3 regions of the Buttiauxella sp. S19-1 genome follow, and region 2 is predicted to be linked to each of the others. Evidence: predicted binding sites of a transcription regulator. Region 2 holds the regulator's gene; each other region holds the start of a gene.
The links. The regulator PurR, encoded in region 2, represses purine synthesis genes. The targets are predictions, from matches to a motif close to CANGCAAACGTTTGCNTG.
Positions count from the first base shown of each region.

Region 1: a site for PurR is predicted at 1,541-1,558, ahead of MES37_RS04395 (amino acid aminotransferase). Genes of this name have one in related genera too.
Region 3: a site for PurR is predicted at 1,691-1,708, ahead of purM (phosphoribosylformylglycinamidine cyclo-ligase). Genes of this name have one in related genera too.

Region 1 covers NZ_JAHWLU010000010.1:71,501-77,070, reverse strand. Annotated here, with positions in the region: gene MES37_RS04400 (porin) at 274-1,431, shown strand; gene MES37_RS04395 (amino acid aminotransferase) at 1,621-2,811, shown strand; gene MES37_RS04390 (MBL fold metallo-hydrolase) at 2,872-3,519, opposite strand; gene MES37_RS04385 (YcbK family protein) at 3,560-4,108, opposite strand; gene ldtD (L,D-transpeptidase) at 4,290-5,570, opposite strand, start outside.
Region 2 covers NZ_JAHWLU010000063.1:11,570-17,139, reverse strand. Annotated here, with positions in the region: gene cfa (cyclopropane fatty acyl phospholipid synthase) at 1-1,019, opposite strand, end outside; gene punC (purine nucleoside transporter PunC) at 1,318-2,511, opposite strand; gene punR (DNA-binding transcriptional activator PunR) at 2,627-3,538, shown strand; gene purR (HTH-type transcriptional repressor PurR) at 3,577-4,602, opposite strand; gene cydH (cytochrome bd-I oxidase subunit CydH) at 4,895-4,987, shown strand; gene sodB (superoxide dismutase [Fe]) at 5,041-5,570, opposite strand, start outside.
Region 3 covers NZ_JAHWLU010000006.1:41,444-47,013, forward strand. Annotated here, with positions in the region: gene uraA (uracil permease) at 1-697, opposite strand, end outside; gene upp (uracil phosphoribosyltransferase) at 901-1,527, opposite strand; gene purM (phosphoribosylformylglycinamidine cyclo-ligase) at 1,763-2,800, shown strand; gene purN (phosphoribosylglycinamide formyltransferase) at 2,800-3,441, shown strand; gene MES37_RS02790 (SemiSWEET family sugar transporter) at 3,482-3,745, opposite strand; gene MES37_RS02795 (glycoside hydrolase family 28 protein) at 3,738-5,093, opposite strand; gene MES37_RS02800 (MFS transporter) at 5,538-5,570, shown strand, end outside.

The DNA.
Region 1 (5,570 bases), on a different contig from region 2:
ATATAGATATAAATAGGTGTTTTTTTAGGCGAAGCGGCAAGGAAGTTTGAGATAGTTCACAAAGTTCCACAAAATACACATTTAGTTACATATAGTTTCTTTTTGTAACCAAGTCTCGATGTTTGTAGCACTTTCTGGCTAGCGAAACGGTTTCATGGATGGAAAGATGCCTGACAGATACAGAAAGACACCAAACTCTCATCAATAGTTCCGTACAGAATTATTGACGGCAGTGGCAGGTGTTACAAAAAAACCTAATGAGGGTAATAAATAATGATGAAGCGCAATATTCTGGCAGTGGTAATCCCTGCTCTGCTGGTAGCCGGTGCAGCAAACGCTGCAGAAATCTATAACAAAAACGGCAACAAACTGGATTTCTACGGTAAAGCTGTAGGCGAGCACGTATGGACCACTACTGGTGACACTTCTAGCAATGACACCACATATGCTCGTATCGGTTTCAAAGGAGAAACTCAGATCAATGACCAACTGACCGGTTACGGCCAGTGGGAATACAACATGAATGCCTCCAACGCGGAAGGCACTCAGCCTACTAACACCCGTCTGGCATTTGCTGGTCTGAAATTTGGTGATGCAGGTTCCCTGGATTACGGCCGTAACTACGGCGCAATCTACGACGTAGCGGCTTATACCGATATGCTGGTTGAGTGGGGCGGCGATTCTTGGGCTGCTACCGACAACTTCATGAACGGCCGTACTACTGGCGTTCTGACTTACCGTAACAACAACTTCTTCGGTCTGGTTGATGGCCTGGCGTTTGCTCTGCAATACCAGGGTAAAAACGAGCGTAGCAACGTAGTTGCTCCAAGCCTGGACGAAAACGGCGTGCCTACTTTAGGTCGTGCTGGTAACGGCGCTAAAGCTAACGGCGACGGCTACAGCACCGCTGTAACTTATGACATCGGCGAAGGCTTCAGCGTTGCAGCTGGTTATGAGTCTGCAAACCGTACTTTCGAACAACGTGAAGCAGCAACTAATGCCAACTGGGCAAGTGCTGGTGGCGACCGCGCTGAAGCATGGTCTACTGCTGCTAAGTACGATGCAAACAACGTCTACGCTGCAATCATGTATGCTGAAACTACTAACATGACTCGCGAACCAGACAATAACTTCGCAAACAAAACTCAGAACTTCGAAGCTGTAGCTCAATACCAGTTCGACTTCGGTCTGCGTCCATCCATCGCTTACGTGCAGTCTAAAGGTAAAGACCTGAAGGCTCGTGGCACCTTCTCCGGTGGCGATGCTGACCTGGTTAAATACATCGAAGTGGGTACCTGGTACTACTTCAACAAAAACATGAACGTGTATGCTGCATACCAGTTCAACATGCTGGACGACAACGAGTATAGCGAATCTGCTAAACAAGCAACTGGCGACCAGGCTGCTGTTGGTATCGTTTATCAGTTCTAATTATCCAGCAACATTGTTGCCAGGATGATTTAAAAACAGGGCTTCGGCCCTGTTTTTTTATGCCCGGAGAGGTGAAAAAAATAACTTGTGACGAGAGCAGTTTCTTTTTGTTGCAAACGGTTGGCATTTACTAAAACAGCAGTTAACCTGAGTGCGTTACTCCCCTCGATATCACAATGGAAACTCGTCATGTTTGAGAACATTACCGCTGCTCCTGCTGATCCAATTCTTGGTTTGGCCGATCTGTTTCGCGCCGATGACCGTCCGACTAAAATTAACCTTGGTATTGGTGTTTATAAGGATGAAACGGGTAAAACTCCGGTTTTAACCTGCGTTAAGAAAGCGGAGCTGTATCTGCTGGAAAATGAGAACACCAAGAACTACCTCGGTATTGACGGTATTCCAGAATTTGGTAGCTGTACCCAGGAATTGCTGTTCGGGAAAAATAATGCTCTGAGTGCAAACAAACGTGCTCGTACGGCTCAAACCCCTGGTGGTACTGGTGCACTGCGTGTTGCCGCTGATTTCCTCGCTAAAAATACCACCACCCAACGTGTGTGGGTGAGCAATCCAAGCTGGCCAAACCACAAAAGCGTCTTTAACTCTGCTGGGCTGGAAGTGTGCGAATATGATTACTATGACGCGCAGAACCACTCTCTGAATTTCGATGGCCTGATTAACAGCCTGCAAGCTGCACAAGCAGGTGACGTGGTGTTGTTCCACGGTTGCTGCCATAACCCAACCGGTATTGATCCAACGGCTGAGCAGTGGAAAACTCTGGCAGAAATGTCACTGGCTAAAGGCTGGTTGCCGCTGTTTGACTTCGCCTATCAGGGCTTTGCCCGTGGTCTGGAAGAAGATGCCGAAGGTCTGCGTATCTTTGCTGCAAGCCACAAAGAACTGATTGTTGCCAGCTCTTACTCTAAGAACTTTGGCCTCTACAACGAGCGCGTAGGTGCTTGTACTCTGGTTGCTGCTGATGCGGATACCGTGGATCGTGCGTTCAGCCAGATGAAGGCTGTGATTCGTGCTAACTACTCTAACCCGCCAGCACACGGCGCCTCCGTTGTTGCTACCATTCTGAGCAATGACGCGCTGCGTACAATTTGGGAACAAGAGCTGTCAGACATGCGTCAGCGTATTCACCGTATGCGCCAGTTGTTCGTCAATACCCTGCAAGAGAAAGGCGCTAACCGCGACTTTAGCTTCATCATCAACCAGAACGGTATGTTCTCGTTCAGCGGCCTGACTAAAGAGCAGGTGCTGCGTTTACGTGAAGAGTTTGGTGTGTATGCGGTTGCTTCAGGGCGTGTGAACGTTGCAGGCATGACGCCAGACAATATGGCTCCGCTGTGCGAAGCGATTGTTGCTGTGCTGTAAGCCATCAGCAGATATGAAAAGAGCCGCTCAAAGCGGCTCTTTTTATTTAGCTTAACAAACTTACCAGACCGGTAATTCGTCTTGCAGGAAGGGATTGTGCAGGCGTTCATAACCCAAAGTGGACAACGGCCCGTGACCTGGAATAAACGTCACATCATCGCCTAACGGCAACAGTTTACGTTTAATCGAGTCAATCAGCGCCGCATGGTCGCCACGCGGGAAGTCGCTACGCCCTACTCCGCCTTTGAAAATCACATCGCCGGAAATCAGTAACTGAGATTGCGCATCAAAGAAAACGACGTGACCAGGAGTATGGCCCGGGCAATGCAGCACCTGTAAGGCTACATTTCCCACTGACACACTATCACCCTCGTTCAGCCAACAGTCTGGCGTCAGCGGCAAACACTCCTCAAGCCCAAACATTTGGCTTTGCGCGGGTAAACCCTGCAACCAAAATTCGTCTTCTTTTTCCGGCCCAACAACAGGAACACCGTAATGTTCGGCCAGTTCAGCAGCAGCCCCAACATGATCAAGATGACCATGCGTTAACAGGATTTGCGTAATAGTCACGCCCTGCGCCGCCACTTGCTGCTTGATCTTTTCGGCTTCGCCACCGGGATCAACCAGTGCTGCCTGTTGAGTTACTTCACACCAAATCAGCGAACAGTTTTGTCCGAATGCGGTGACCGGAATTATGTGATAGTTCATGACACTCCAATACCGGCAACCATCGCCGGATTCCGTTGTTTTACCAGCGCCTTAATGGCCCGGTATCAATATGCACAAAGTTGCTGCTGGGGTAGTATCCTACACCACCTGCGCGCATAGATAATGCTGCTTTGCGAACATTGCTCAACGAAATCCCTTCAATATGGAAATCCATGGCCTGCCCTTTGGTGTGGTAGCTTTTTTTCGCGACCCCACGACTGTGAGCACGAAGCTCATTATTGGTGTCCAGAGAGCGATAGCCAGAGACCAGTTGCACCGGTTTGTTGGTCCCCAACAAGCCTTGCAGGCGATATAGCTGGTCGAATAATTTCGGGTCGATGGATTTAATTTTATTCGCGCGATAATCGCGGAAGAAATGATTAAGCCTTGCTAATTCATCCTGAATATAGCCTTTACCATCGAAAAATTCAGCCTTCAATGACTCCCCTGTATGCAGGTTATTCAGAGTCAGAACGCGTGGGCGCGGTGTTGATAGCATGGCAAACGCTTGTGTTGGTAACAGCGAGGCACCTAAAGCCACGCCACCCAACGCCAGCAGCTTGCGGCGGTTTGCGTCAAATTTGTCCATGATGTCCAGGTCTACAGGTAAAAAACGATCGAATAATATGCACTTCAGCGCACTGCCTGGCACCTTAACTGCCAAAACAAAGCGAGTCAAGGTGTGCAAAACCCAGCAAAATCGGGCCCTGTAGAGGACCCGGCTGGGTATCGCAATTATTACGACCGCTAATTCATTAGAATTACTGCATTTAGCGAATCAATAGTTCAGCTTTTGGAAGAATTTGTGCGCCAGATCGCGCGGTAAGATCGTAATTGTAAATATCGGTTCGGTACTGTGTACGTCCATCTTCACCGACAAACGCCGTCAAATAGTAAAGATTGACCGGAATGGTCTGGCGAATATTGACATACTTGGTGCTGCCGTCTTTCAGTTGACTTGAAATCCGGGCATCGTTCCAGCCAGCATCCTGCAATAACATATTTGCCAGTTCAGACGCTTTATTCACGCGTACGCAGCCAGAACTCAGCGCTCGTGCATCTTTCTGGAACAGGGTGTGGTTTGGCGTGTCATGCAAATAGATAGCGTCAGAACTCGGCATATTAAACTTGTAACGCCCTAACGAGTTCTGCACCCCTGGTTTTTGCTGGAAACGGAATGGCAGATTGCTGGCTGTGATAGTTTCCCAATCCACACGCCACGGGTCGATAGCTTCAGCATTGTTGCTCCAGCCGCGTAAAACGCTGTAACCATGGCGATCAAGATAACCCGGGTCCTGACGGACTTTTGGCAGGATATCGTTGCGTGCAAGCGTTGGCGGCACATTCCATGGCGGGTTCACCACCACGTTATTAAGCGCACTGCTCATCATTGGCGTTTTACGGTCAGGACGCCCGACAATCACCCGCGAAGCCAATACTTCACTGCCGTTGAGGTAATAGCTCAGCGAATAGTCAGGGATGTTCACCATAATACCGGTGTCGAGTTTCTTCGGCAGCAATCGCAAACGTTGGATATTTAATGCCACTAACGACGCACGCTGCTGTGGCGTGACATTCAGCCAGTTACGCGTTAATTGCCCAATGGAGCCATCCACACCCAAACCCTGCCATTTCTGGAAACGTTTCACCCCTTCCACCAGTTCGTTGCTGTAAACGCTTCGCACAGCAGGCGCTGATTTCTTTTTCTTCCCGGCAACCGCTTCAGGAGTCTGTTGCGCCACCTGCTCACTGTCTAGTTGAATGGCCGATGGACTGATTGCAACGACAGTATTAGATACACTATCCCGTTCTTTAAGCGGTATTGCAGGTTCAGCTTGCAGCATGCCGGTACGGGCCAGAATTTCTCTCAGTGCTGGCGTATCGTTGCTCCACTGGCCAGGACGGAGCGTTTCACTGCCGGTCAGTTGCGGCCACGGACGTGAGTCACTTAACAAATGCACCAGTGATTGATGCAATTTGGCGTATTGCGGATGCTGAGGCGCAAGTGTTTCGATAAAACTCACCAGCGTTCCCTGGTCAACCGCCACCTG
Region 2 (5,570 bases):
GAATAATTACTGGCAAATTCCGGCCAGGTATTCTGGAAACGCTCGTGCCATGCCATTAACGTTTTATCGTAGTCGGCACCAAAGTTATGCCAGTCTTCCATCACGAAATGGCCTTCATTGGCATCGGCAATCTGGCGCACGGACGGCAGGCAACCGTTCGGGAAAATGTATTTGTCTATCCACGGGTCAACGCAGTTATCGGTTTTATTCGAACCAATAGTGTGCAGCAGGAAAATACCCTCCGGTTTCAGGTTGCGGTCAACCACATTGAAATAGGTGGCATAGTTTTTCGGCCCGACGTGTTCAAACATGCCAACTGAAACAATGCGGTCAAACTGCATTTCTAAATCGCGATAATCTTGCAGCAAGATAGTCACGTCCAGCCCGAGACAACGTTCCTGAGCCATTTTCTGCTGCTCGGCAGAAATGGTCACGCCATGAACCACGACCCCATAATGCCGTGCGGCATATTCCGCAAGCCCACCCCAGCCGCAGCCGATATCCAGCAGCGTCATACCTGGCTCAAGATGCAACTTATCGCAGATCATTTTCAGTTTGGCATTCTGCGCATCGCTAAGGGTAGTGGCTGATTTCCAGTAGCCGCAGGAATATTGCATATGTTCATCGAGCATCCGGCTAAATAAGTCGTTGCCAAGATCATAATGTTCTTTACCGACAATCCAGGCGCGTTTTTTGGATTGCAGATTTAATATTCGGGCTGCAGCAATGCGCAGGGTGTCTTTTAAATGGCGGGGGAGTTGATTCTCAAGTCCGGCACGGATGGTGTTATTGAAAAATATATCCAGCCGTTCGCAGTCCCACCAGCCGTCCATATAGCTTTCACCCAGCCCGAGGGTGCCTTCTTGCAGCACGCGCTTAAAAAAATCGGGATGCTTAACCTGGATATCGAAAGGGCGCGGGCCGTTAATTTCCACGCCAGCCTGCGTGAGCATTTCGCTCACGATTCGATACCACGGGTTATTTCTTATGCTGACTTCTTCTATACACGATGAACTCATAGCTTCTCCATCACCATTGTGAGAGGAACCTTAAAACAGCGTAGACGCTATTTTGGGCATGTGAGAAATGTCACGGAAAATACCGCGAGCCTGATATCCGACGTAGAACAGAGAAAGGGGGGCGAGAGCCCACAAAAAAAGCTTCTAAAACAACAAACGGGAGCACAAAGGCTCCCGTCAAAACGTCATTATTATTGTGCTGACGGTCAAGCCGTAAATAAGTATAGGCTCGCCCAGGCGGTGATTCAATGAAATATTGTTAGCAAGCTAACTACATTGCTGTCACGCAAACGATACATTAATGTGCATCGGATTCAGCAGGTTGCCAGACTTTGACATGACTACGGCGTTGCAGCAAGTAGCCCAACATGGCTAAGACGATGGTCACCAGCATGACGCTGGTGGTGGTCAACAACGGGGTTGCGACCAACCATGACACCATCAAACTTGCCAGGAAGCACAAACCTAATTGCAGCGTATTTTGCAATGCAGCTGCTTTACCGGTGGCCTGTGGGAATGGCAACAAGGCTGAAGCAACGACGATCGGGTAAATCGCACCATTAGCAATCGCCATCACGCAGAATGGAATCAATAGCAGCGTGAGGCTGGCATGGCCGCTGACCGCCACACCCCAGGTACCGAAAATGCTCAGGGTGTAGAGCGCAAGTAACCATGGCAACATTTGCTTGCCTTGCCATTTTTGCAGCGCGCTACGGCAGCCGTAGCCGCCAATCAAGAAGGCGATGGTTTGCGGCACATAACTCAGGCCAATAACCGCCGGGCTATAACCCATATCGTTAAGAATGAATGGCGAACCGGTCAGCCAGGCAAAGAAGCTGGCGGAGCAGGCGGCATAAATCAATACGTTCCCGCTGTACACGCGTGAGCGCAGCAAAGAGGTAAAGCTGACTTTATTATCTTCGGTTTGCGGATGGTGCTGAGTGCGGGGTTTCAGACGTAAAGTCGGGATCATCAGCACCAGCGTGATGGCAAACAGAGTGGCGAAAATCGCCTGCCAGTCAAAGTGAGTCAAAATCCAGCTACCGAGCAGCGGTGCCAACGCCGGAGACAAGCCAACCAGTGGCATAATGGTGGCGAAAATACGGTTAGCGCGATTCGCCGGATAGTAATCGGTCACCAAAGCTTGCCAACTGACGGCCGCAGAACAGACGCCAACCGCCTGAACAAAACGCAGTACCAGTAGCGCGGTGGCGCTTTCAACCCACAGCATGCCAATACAACCGATGGCGAACAGGCTCAAACCCGCCAGTAATACCGGTTTACGACCGAAGTGGTCTGACAATGGACCCCACATCAACTGGGCAAACGCAAAGCCGGCAAGGAACAGACTCAGGCTGGCACTGACGGCAGAGGCGTCGGTCTGTAAATCTTGCTGAATGGCAGCGAAAGCAGGCAGATACATGTCTGTGGCGAGGAACCCCAGCACACTTAATCCGGCCAGCCAGATAAGAAATCCTTTTGATGGTTGCATAATTTTCTCTTGTTTTATCTTGCAGGTTAATCGCCGCGAGAGTGTACGGAGTGCAATTACGCTTGTGAAACGCTAATATTTGTAGGTTGCGTTCAAAAAATTTGTGAGCAAAGAAATGTGGTCAGAATACTCGCTGGAAGTCATCGATGCGGTAGCGCGCAATGGCAGCTTCAGCGGTGCAGCACAAGAGTTGCACCGCGTTCCGTCTGCCATTAGTTATACGGTGCGGCAACTCGAAGATTGGTTAGCCGTTCCGCTATTCGAACGTCGTCATCGGGATGTTGAATTAACCCCTGCTGGCGTCTTTTTTCTCAAAGAAGGCCGCTCTGTTATCAAAAAAATGATGACGACACGGCAACAGTGCCAACAGATCGCCAATGGATGGCGCGGTCACCTGGCGATTGCAGTTGATAACATTGTAAAACCGGAGCGAACGCGGCAACTGGTGCTGGATTTCTATCGCCATTTTCCTGATATCGAATTACGTATCTTTCAGGAAGTGTTCAACGGCGTGTGGGATGCGCTGGCGGATGGACGCGTAGAAGTGGCGATTGGCGCGACTCAGGCGATTCCGGTTGGGGGGCGTTATGCCTTCCGTGATATGGGAACGTTGAGCTGGCGTTGCGTGGTGGCTTCCTCGCACCCACTGGCACAGTGCGACGGGACGTTAAGCGATGATGACCTGCGTGCCTGGCCATCGCTAGTTCTGGAAGATACTTCGCGTTCATTACCAAAACGAATTACCTGGCTGTTAGATAACCAGCGCCGCGTGGTAGTGCCTGATTGGGCGTCCGGTTCGGATTGCTTGAGCGCGGGGTTGTGTATCGGCATGGTGCCGTTACATATTGCCAAACCGTGGGTTGCTTCAGGGAAATGGCGCGAATTAACGCTGGATAATCCATTCCCTGACGCGGCATGTTGCCTGACATGGCAGCAAAACGATGCATCGCCAGCGTTGGCCTGGCTGTTGGATTACTTAGGCGATAGTGACACGATGAATCAGGAGTGGTTACAGGAGCCGCTGTAAGTCTGCTGGATGTCGCTTGCGCGACATCCGACACACACTTAGCGGCGATAATCGCGAAACGGGCCATCAGCCACAGAGCGGCGTTCAATCAGACGCGGGTGAACCTCAATCGACTGCGACTCTTCGCGTTTGTTGACGATTCTATCCAGCAGCATATTAAACGCCGTTTCCCCTAGCGAATCTTTCGGCTGGTGGATGGTGGTCAATGCTGGTGAGAAGTAACGCGCGTTGCGTACGTTGTCGTAACCGATAACGGAAATATCCTGCGGCACGCGCAGCCCCATTTCATCAGCAGCGCAAATAGCACCCATCGCCATAATGTCGCCGCCACAGAATACCGCTGTTGGGCGATGAGACTGGCCGATGATCTGCTGCATGGCGCGGTAACCTGATTCAGGTTCAAAGTCACCCTGAACAATCCAGTTTTCCGGAATGGAAATTCCCGCTTCTTCCAGTGCTTTCATAAAGCCTGCATGGCGGCCGCCACCGGTGTTACGTTCCATTTGCCCGGGAATGGCGCCAATTTCGCGGTGGCCGCGTTCAATCAAATAACGTCCAGCAAGATAACCGCCGTGGAAAGCGTTATCGACCACGGAGTCGGTGAAATCGGCACGAGCCTCGCCCCAGTCCATCACCACCATAGGGATGTGACGGTACTCTTCAAGCATGGTGAGCAATGATTCAGGATATTCAGAGCACATCACTAACAGGCCATCGACACGCTTTTGTGCCATCATCGATAAGTAAGCGCGCTGCTTTTCAAAGTTGTTGTGCGCGTTGCCCAAAATCAGGGTGTAGCCTTTTTCAAAGCAGCTATTTTCCACCGCTTCGATTATCTCGGCGAAATAGGGTGCTTCACTGGAAGTGGCAAGCAGACCAATCGTTTTGGTGTGATTAACTTTCAGGCTTCGTGCTACGGCGCTTGGCGAGTAGTGCAATTCTTTAATTGCTGCCCACACCGCATTGCGCGTTTCTTCCGCCACAAAACGGGTTTTGTTAATCACATGTGATACGGTTGTAGTGGAAACGTTTGCGCGCTTCGCCACGTCCTTGATTGTCGCCATTAAAATTCACTCCGGGCTATATCGTAAACCCTTGATTGCTATTATGTTAAACGTTTGCGTACGCTGACTCCACAGGCAACATGATGGTTGCAGGTATGCCGGGATTGCGACATAAAACGGGAGGAGGGCATTGAATTGACGATACGCAACAAATTAGCGAGGGATTTTGGCCTATCCAGGCGAAAAGTGGAAGAGGGAAAATTGATATCAGATTAAAACCTGGAGGATTTTTATCTCTGGTTGTGGGAAAATCACCCTGACACATCGATTGTATGGATATAAAAGGAGTTTAATGATGAGCACCGATTTGAAATTTTCAATCACGACGACGGTAATTGTTTTGGCTTTGATTGTTTTCGGCGCACTAACTGCCGTACTGCACTGATTTTTACGCTTTGATCAAGATGGGCCGCAAATCGCGGCCCATTTACTTTTGCATTAAGCTGCTAAATTCTTCGCAACAAACGCCCAGTTCACCAGCGCCCAGAAATGCTCAAGGTAGCCAGCACGAGCATTGCGGTAGTCGATGTAGTACGCATGTTCCCACACATCCACAGTCAACAGCGGTTTAGCTGCAGTCGTCAGTGGGGTGCCAGCGTTAGAGGTAGAAACAATCGCTAATGCGCCATCTTCCTGTTTAACCAGCCATGTCCAGCCAGCACCGAAGTTCTTGATAGCAGCATCAGTAAATTGCTGCTTGAACTCAGCGAAGCTACCAAAAGATTTATTGATGGCTTCCAGCAGTTCGCCAGTTGGCTCGCCGCCAGCATTTGGTGCCAGGCAGTTCCAGTAGAAAGTGTGGTTCCAGACCTGAGCGGCGTTGTTAAATACGCCACCTTCGGAAGTACGAACGATCTCTTCGAGGGTTTTACCCTCAAACGCGCTGCCTTTAACCAGATTATTCAGGTTAGTGACATAGGTTTGATGGTGTTTACCGTAATGGTATTCCAGGGTTTCGGCGGAGATAT
Region 3 (5,570 bases), on a different contig from region 2:
GCAAAATGGTGAAGATGGCAAACCACTCAAAGCGCGGCGTGTAGAAGGTTGGCAGTGCAAACCACGGAGCCTGAGCAATCGCCGCGGTATCCACAATCCCGACGGCAAATGACAGCGCGTAGCCAGTCAGCACGCCAATCAGAATGGGGATAATTGCCAGAAAACCACGGAACAAGACTGAGCTAAATACCGTCACACCCAGCGTTACCAGCGAGATCATGATGCTGGTGGTATTCGGTTCGGTACCCGCAGCTGGCAATAGGCCTGACATTTCTGCGGCAACACGTGCCAGTTCCAGGCCGATAACCGCCACAATTGCGCCCATTGCCGCCGGAGGGAACATCACATCCAGCCAGCCGGTACCGGCTTTTTTCACAATCAACGCCACGATACAGAACAACACACCGCACATAATAAAGCCGCCCAGCGCCACTTCATAACCCAATGGCAACAGCAACAGTACTGGCGAAATAAACGCAAAACTTGAACCGAGATACGCCGGGATTTTGCCTTTACAAATAAAGAGGTACAGCAGCGTCCCGATCCCGTTAAACAGCAAAACCGTAGCCGGGTTGATGTGGAACAGGAATGGCACCAGAACGGTAGCTCCAAACATAGCGAACAGGTGCTGTAAGCTTAACGGTATCGTTTGCAGCAGGGGTGGTCTTTCGTGTACCCCAATGGCGCGGCGCGTCATAATGTTGTCCTCTGAATGATGGTGTTGTTGTGTTTTAGTCAAAAAAAAGCCGACTCTCAAAGTCGGCTCAATTTTTTAATGCTCAATAGATTTCGGATTGCAGGAAGGCGGCAACTGCGCAAATCCCTGGGAGCGTAGATTTGCTACGTGACCAAGGTGAGCAAAGGCAGCCAACGCATCAGCAATTCGAAAGATGAAGAGCATTATTTGGTACCAAAAATCTTATCGCCCGCATCGCCAAGACCCGGAATAATGTATCCGTGCTCGTTCAGGCCCTGATCGATAGAAGCAGTAAACAGCTCTACGTCCGGGTGCGCTTTTTCCAGTGCCGCGATACCTTCTGGTGCTGCTACCAGAACCAGCACCTTAATGCTGGTACAACCGGCATTCTTCAGCAGGTCGATAGTAGCAATCATAGAACCGCCGGTTGCCAGCATTGGGTCAACCACCAGCGCCATACGTTCTTCAATGTTAGAAACCAGTTTCTGGAAGTAAGGCACTGGCTCCAGGGTTTCTTCATTACGATAGATACCCACTACGCTGATACGTGCGCTTGGAACGTTTTCCAGCACGCCTTCCATCATGCCCAAACCGGCACGCAGAATTGGCACAACGGTAATCTTTTTGCCTTTGATCTGGTCAATTTCTACCGGGCCATTCCAGCCTTCGATAGTGACTTTTTCAGTTTCCAAATCCGCCGTGGCTTCGTAAGTTAGCAAGCTGCCAACTTCTGAGGCGAGTTCACGAAAGCGTTTGGTGCTAATGTCGTTCTCACGCATCAGGCCCAGCTTGTGTTTGACGAGTGGGTGTTTGACTTCCACGATCTTCATACTCTTTCTCCCCGAGATAGTTGGCCACCACAAAAAAAATCGCCGGATTATACCGCTTTTTGATGGTGGTGCCACAGGAATTGGCACCGATTGGGGTTGATCAAGATCAACGAGACTGGAATGAGTATATATCAACAATAATTACATCCTGCTGAATAAGGGGCTCGCAAACGTTTGCCTGCACTGTTAGAATTGCGGCGTTTTTTATTCCTAACCCATCCGCGGGGACTTAGCAGTGACCGACAAAACTTCTCTTAGCTATAAAGATGCCGGTGTTGATATTGATGCTGGTAACGCTCTGGTCGATAAAATCAAAGGTGTAGTGAAAAAGACCCGCCGCCCGGAAGTGATGGGTGGCCTGGGCGGTTTCGGTGCGCTGTGTGCGTTACCGCAGAAGTATCGTGAACCTGTGCTGGTTTCCGGCACCGACGGTGTGGGTACTAAACTGCGTCTGGCTATGGATTTAAAACGTCACGACACAATCGGCATCGACCTGGTGGCCATGTGTGTGAACGACCTGGTCGTTCAGGGTGCTGAACCGCTGTTCTTCCTCGATTATTACGCAACGGGCAAACTTGAAGTCGAAACGGCTGCAAGCGTCATTACTGGTATTGCCGAAGGTTGTCTGCAATCTGGCTGCGCATTAGTCGGCGGTGAAACTGCTGAAATGCCGGGCATGTACCACGGTGAAGATTACGACGTGGCTGGTTTCTGTGTCGGCGTGGTCGAGAAATCTGAAATCATCGACGGCTCCAAAGTGACCGATGGCGATGTGCTGATTGCGCTGGCTTCCAGTGGCCCGCATTCCAACGGTTATTCTCTGGTGCGTAAAGTGCTGGAAGTGAGCGGTACTGACCCACTGACTACCGAATTAGAAGGCAAACCGCTGGCAGATCACCTGCTGGAACCGACGCGCATTTACGTGAAGTCGATTCTGGAATTGATTGAACAGGTTGACGTTCACGCGATTGCTCACCTGACCGGTGGCGGTTTCTGGGAAAATATCCCACGCGTTCTGCCAGACAACACTCAGGCGATTATCACTGAGTCTTCATGGCAGTGGCCTGCGGTATTCGGCTGGTTGCAACAAGCCGGAAATATCAGCCGTCATGAAATGTACCGCACCTTTAACTGTGGCGTGGGTATGCTGATTGCGCTGCCTGCTGCTGAAGCGGACAAAGCGGTTGAGTTTTTGAATGCAAAAGGTGAAAACGCCTGGAAAATCGGTAGTATCAAAGCTTCCGATTCCTCTGAGCGCGTGGTTATTGAGTGATGAAACGCATTGTAGTGCTGGTTTCCGGCAACGGAAGCAATCTTCAGGCAATCATTGATGCCTGCAAGCTTAAAAAGATTAATGGCACTGTAGCGGCTGTATTCAGTAATAAAACCGAAGCTTTTGGGCTTGAACGTGCGCGTGAAGCAGAAATTCCTGCTCACGCGTTAACCGCCAGCCAGTTCGTCGATCGCGCAGCGTTCGATCGTGAGTTAATGCTTGAGATCGACGCTTACGCCCCGGATCTGGTGGTTTTGGCAGGTTACATGCGTATTTTGAGCCCAGAGTTTGTCGGGCATTATGCCGGGCGCTTGATTAACATCCACCCTTCTCTGTTGCCGAAATATCCCGGCCTGCATACCCATCGTCAGGTGCTGGAAAACGGTGATGAAGTCCATGGGACATCGGTGCATTTTGTCACCGAAGAACTGGATGGTGGCCCGGTTATTCTGCAAGCCGAAGTGCCTGTTTTTGAAGGTGATGACGAAGAAGACATCACCGCTCGCGTGCAGAATCAAGAACACGCAATTTATCCGTTAGTCGTTTCCTGGTTTATTGAGGGGCGGCTGGAGATGCGTGAAAACAGCGCCTGGCTTGATGGCAAAGAATTACCACCGCAAGGCCACGCTGCAGACGAGTAAATCAACTGCCTTCTCCTCAACAGAGAAGGCAGTATCCCGCTTATTTCGCTCGTTCGTTCATCACCTTCATTGTTAACACGGTCGCCGCTAACAACAGGGTGATACCGTTGGCGATCATCAGCGGCATATCACCGCTTGTTAGCCCATAAAGCAACCAACATAACACCCCAAAAACAAACACCAGATACATACTCAGAGAGATCGCTTTAGTATCGCGATTTTTCAGGATATGAATCACTTGCAGGGCAAAAGAACCGGTGGTGCAGCAGGCAGCAACTCCACCCAGCCATGCGAAATCAGACATCTTGTTTTACTCCATCACACTCTACCAATACCACAGCCTGTTCGTTCCAGTCGGAAGGTAGAGACTGTGGACGAAAAACATCGATATTGCGCAGCGTCAGGCCATTCACTCCACAGCAATACAGCGCGGGCAAACCACCGGGATAAGCCTCAACACCGTAAGCACGCTGCGTATCAGGATTAAGACACCAGGCGTTGTCCAGCCCCATACCCGTTGGCGAAAGCGGGTTACAGGGTGGACGAATGTCGTATAAACCCTGCTCCGGTGAGGCGCTGATGCTTTGGGTGAGTTGCAAACCATCAATGATTACCTGGCGCACCAGTCCTGGTTGCTCGCTGTGTAAATTAACCGCCCCTTCACTCACGCCGGTTAAACCACGGAACTGGATAAACTCAATCGCACCAGGTTGAATCGCTGGGTCACGGAAACGGGCAGACAAGTAGACTGGATCAGCCTTACCCCAATGGCAGGCATGCACCATCTCGCAGTTAAAAGTGATGTTACTGAAGATCATGCGTCGTAAGCGTCCGCCGTCGCGGGAGACAATCCCGATGGCGCGGTTTGATTCGTAAATGGCACAGTTGGTGACACAAATATCTTCAATGTCTTCCCAGGTTTCAGTACCAATTTTTACCGCACAACTTTTGGAACGTAACGTGCAGTTGTTCACTACCACATGGCGCGTCGGGCGTTGCAACGGTGCCGGTTTACGGCTCGTCTTCAGGCAGATAGTGTCATCGGCGGCGCTGAAATGACTATTGCTGATATGCACTTGCTGGCAACTGTCGATATCCAGTGCATCGGTATTAGCCAGTGAAAGATCGTTATCGATGGTGATGCCATGTACTTTTACCAGCTCACACGCCACCAGATGAATCGTCCACATTGGGGCATTTTCGATAGTAAAGTCGCGGAGTTGTACGTGACGGCAATCTTCAAAAACAATCATGCGCGGGCGCTGTTCGGCAGGCTTGCGATAGCCCATATCATCGGCCTGTGCATCAAACCAGCCGTCAGCATTGCCATTAATCTTCCCGGCGCCACAGATGGTGATGTTATGCGCACCATAGGCGTATAAGAATGCCCAGCGCGAGCATTCCGCCTGGCTTTTAGTGGTGGCTTGCCCAAAGTCCTGGCCGTCATCGCTGACCCACAACTCAGCACCAGCCTGCAAACTGAGCGTAATATTGGAGCCAAGTGTCAGACCACCCAGTCTGTAACAGCCACTTTCAACTTCCAGCGTTCCTCCCCCCTGTTGCGCCAAAGTATCCAGCGCTTTTTGGAAGCGGAGCGTATCGTGATTCTTATCGTCAGTATTCGCCCACTGCGGGGTCAGAGTCAGTTTCATGGTTCTCTCATCACTCGATGTAATAGACCCAGACATCTCACCATGCCCCTTCTCAGCACTCCACCGCGCCGCAATAGCTGATTAGCAGGAATGCTGCCTGACTCGCAAAATACCTTTTGCCCTGGGGTAAAAGGTGATCTTCATCACATCAGGTTTAAGCAGCATTTTTCCATTAGTGACACAGATCACACTTTATTGCCCTTTCTGGCTTCTACGCCGCTCAAATACCAGGGGAACGATGAATACACATTCGATATTTCCCCACCCCCTTCGCATTACCGGACAAAACCCTTCCTGTCGCCATAGAGACTGCGGCCCACACTTCGTACCGTAGATGCCGAACTCCTTTTTTATCGACACGAGATAAGAACAATGGACACAACGACAAAAAACACGGCTCCAGCTGGAAGGGAAGTCAAAACCAAAAATATTCTCGCCTGGGGTATGGGCGATATTTTTGGTAGTGGCGCGATGACC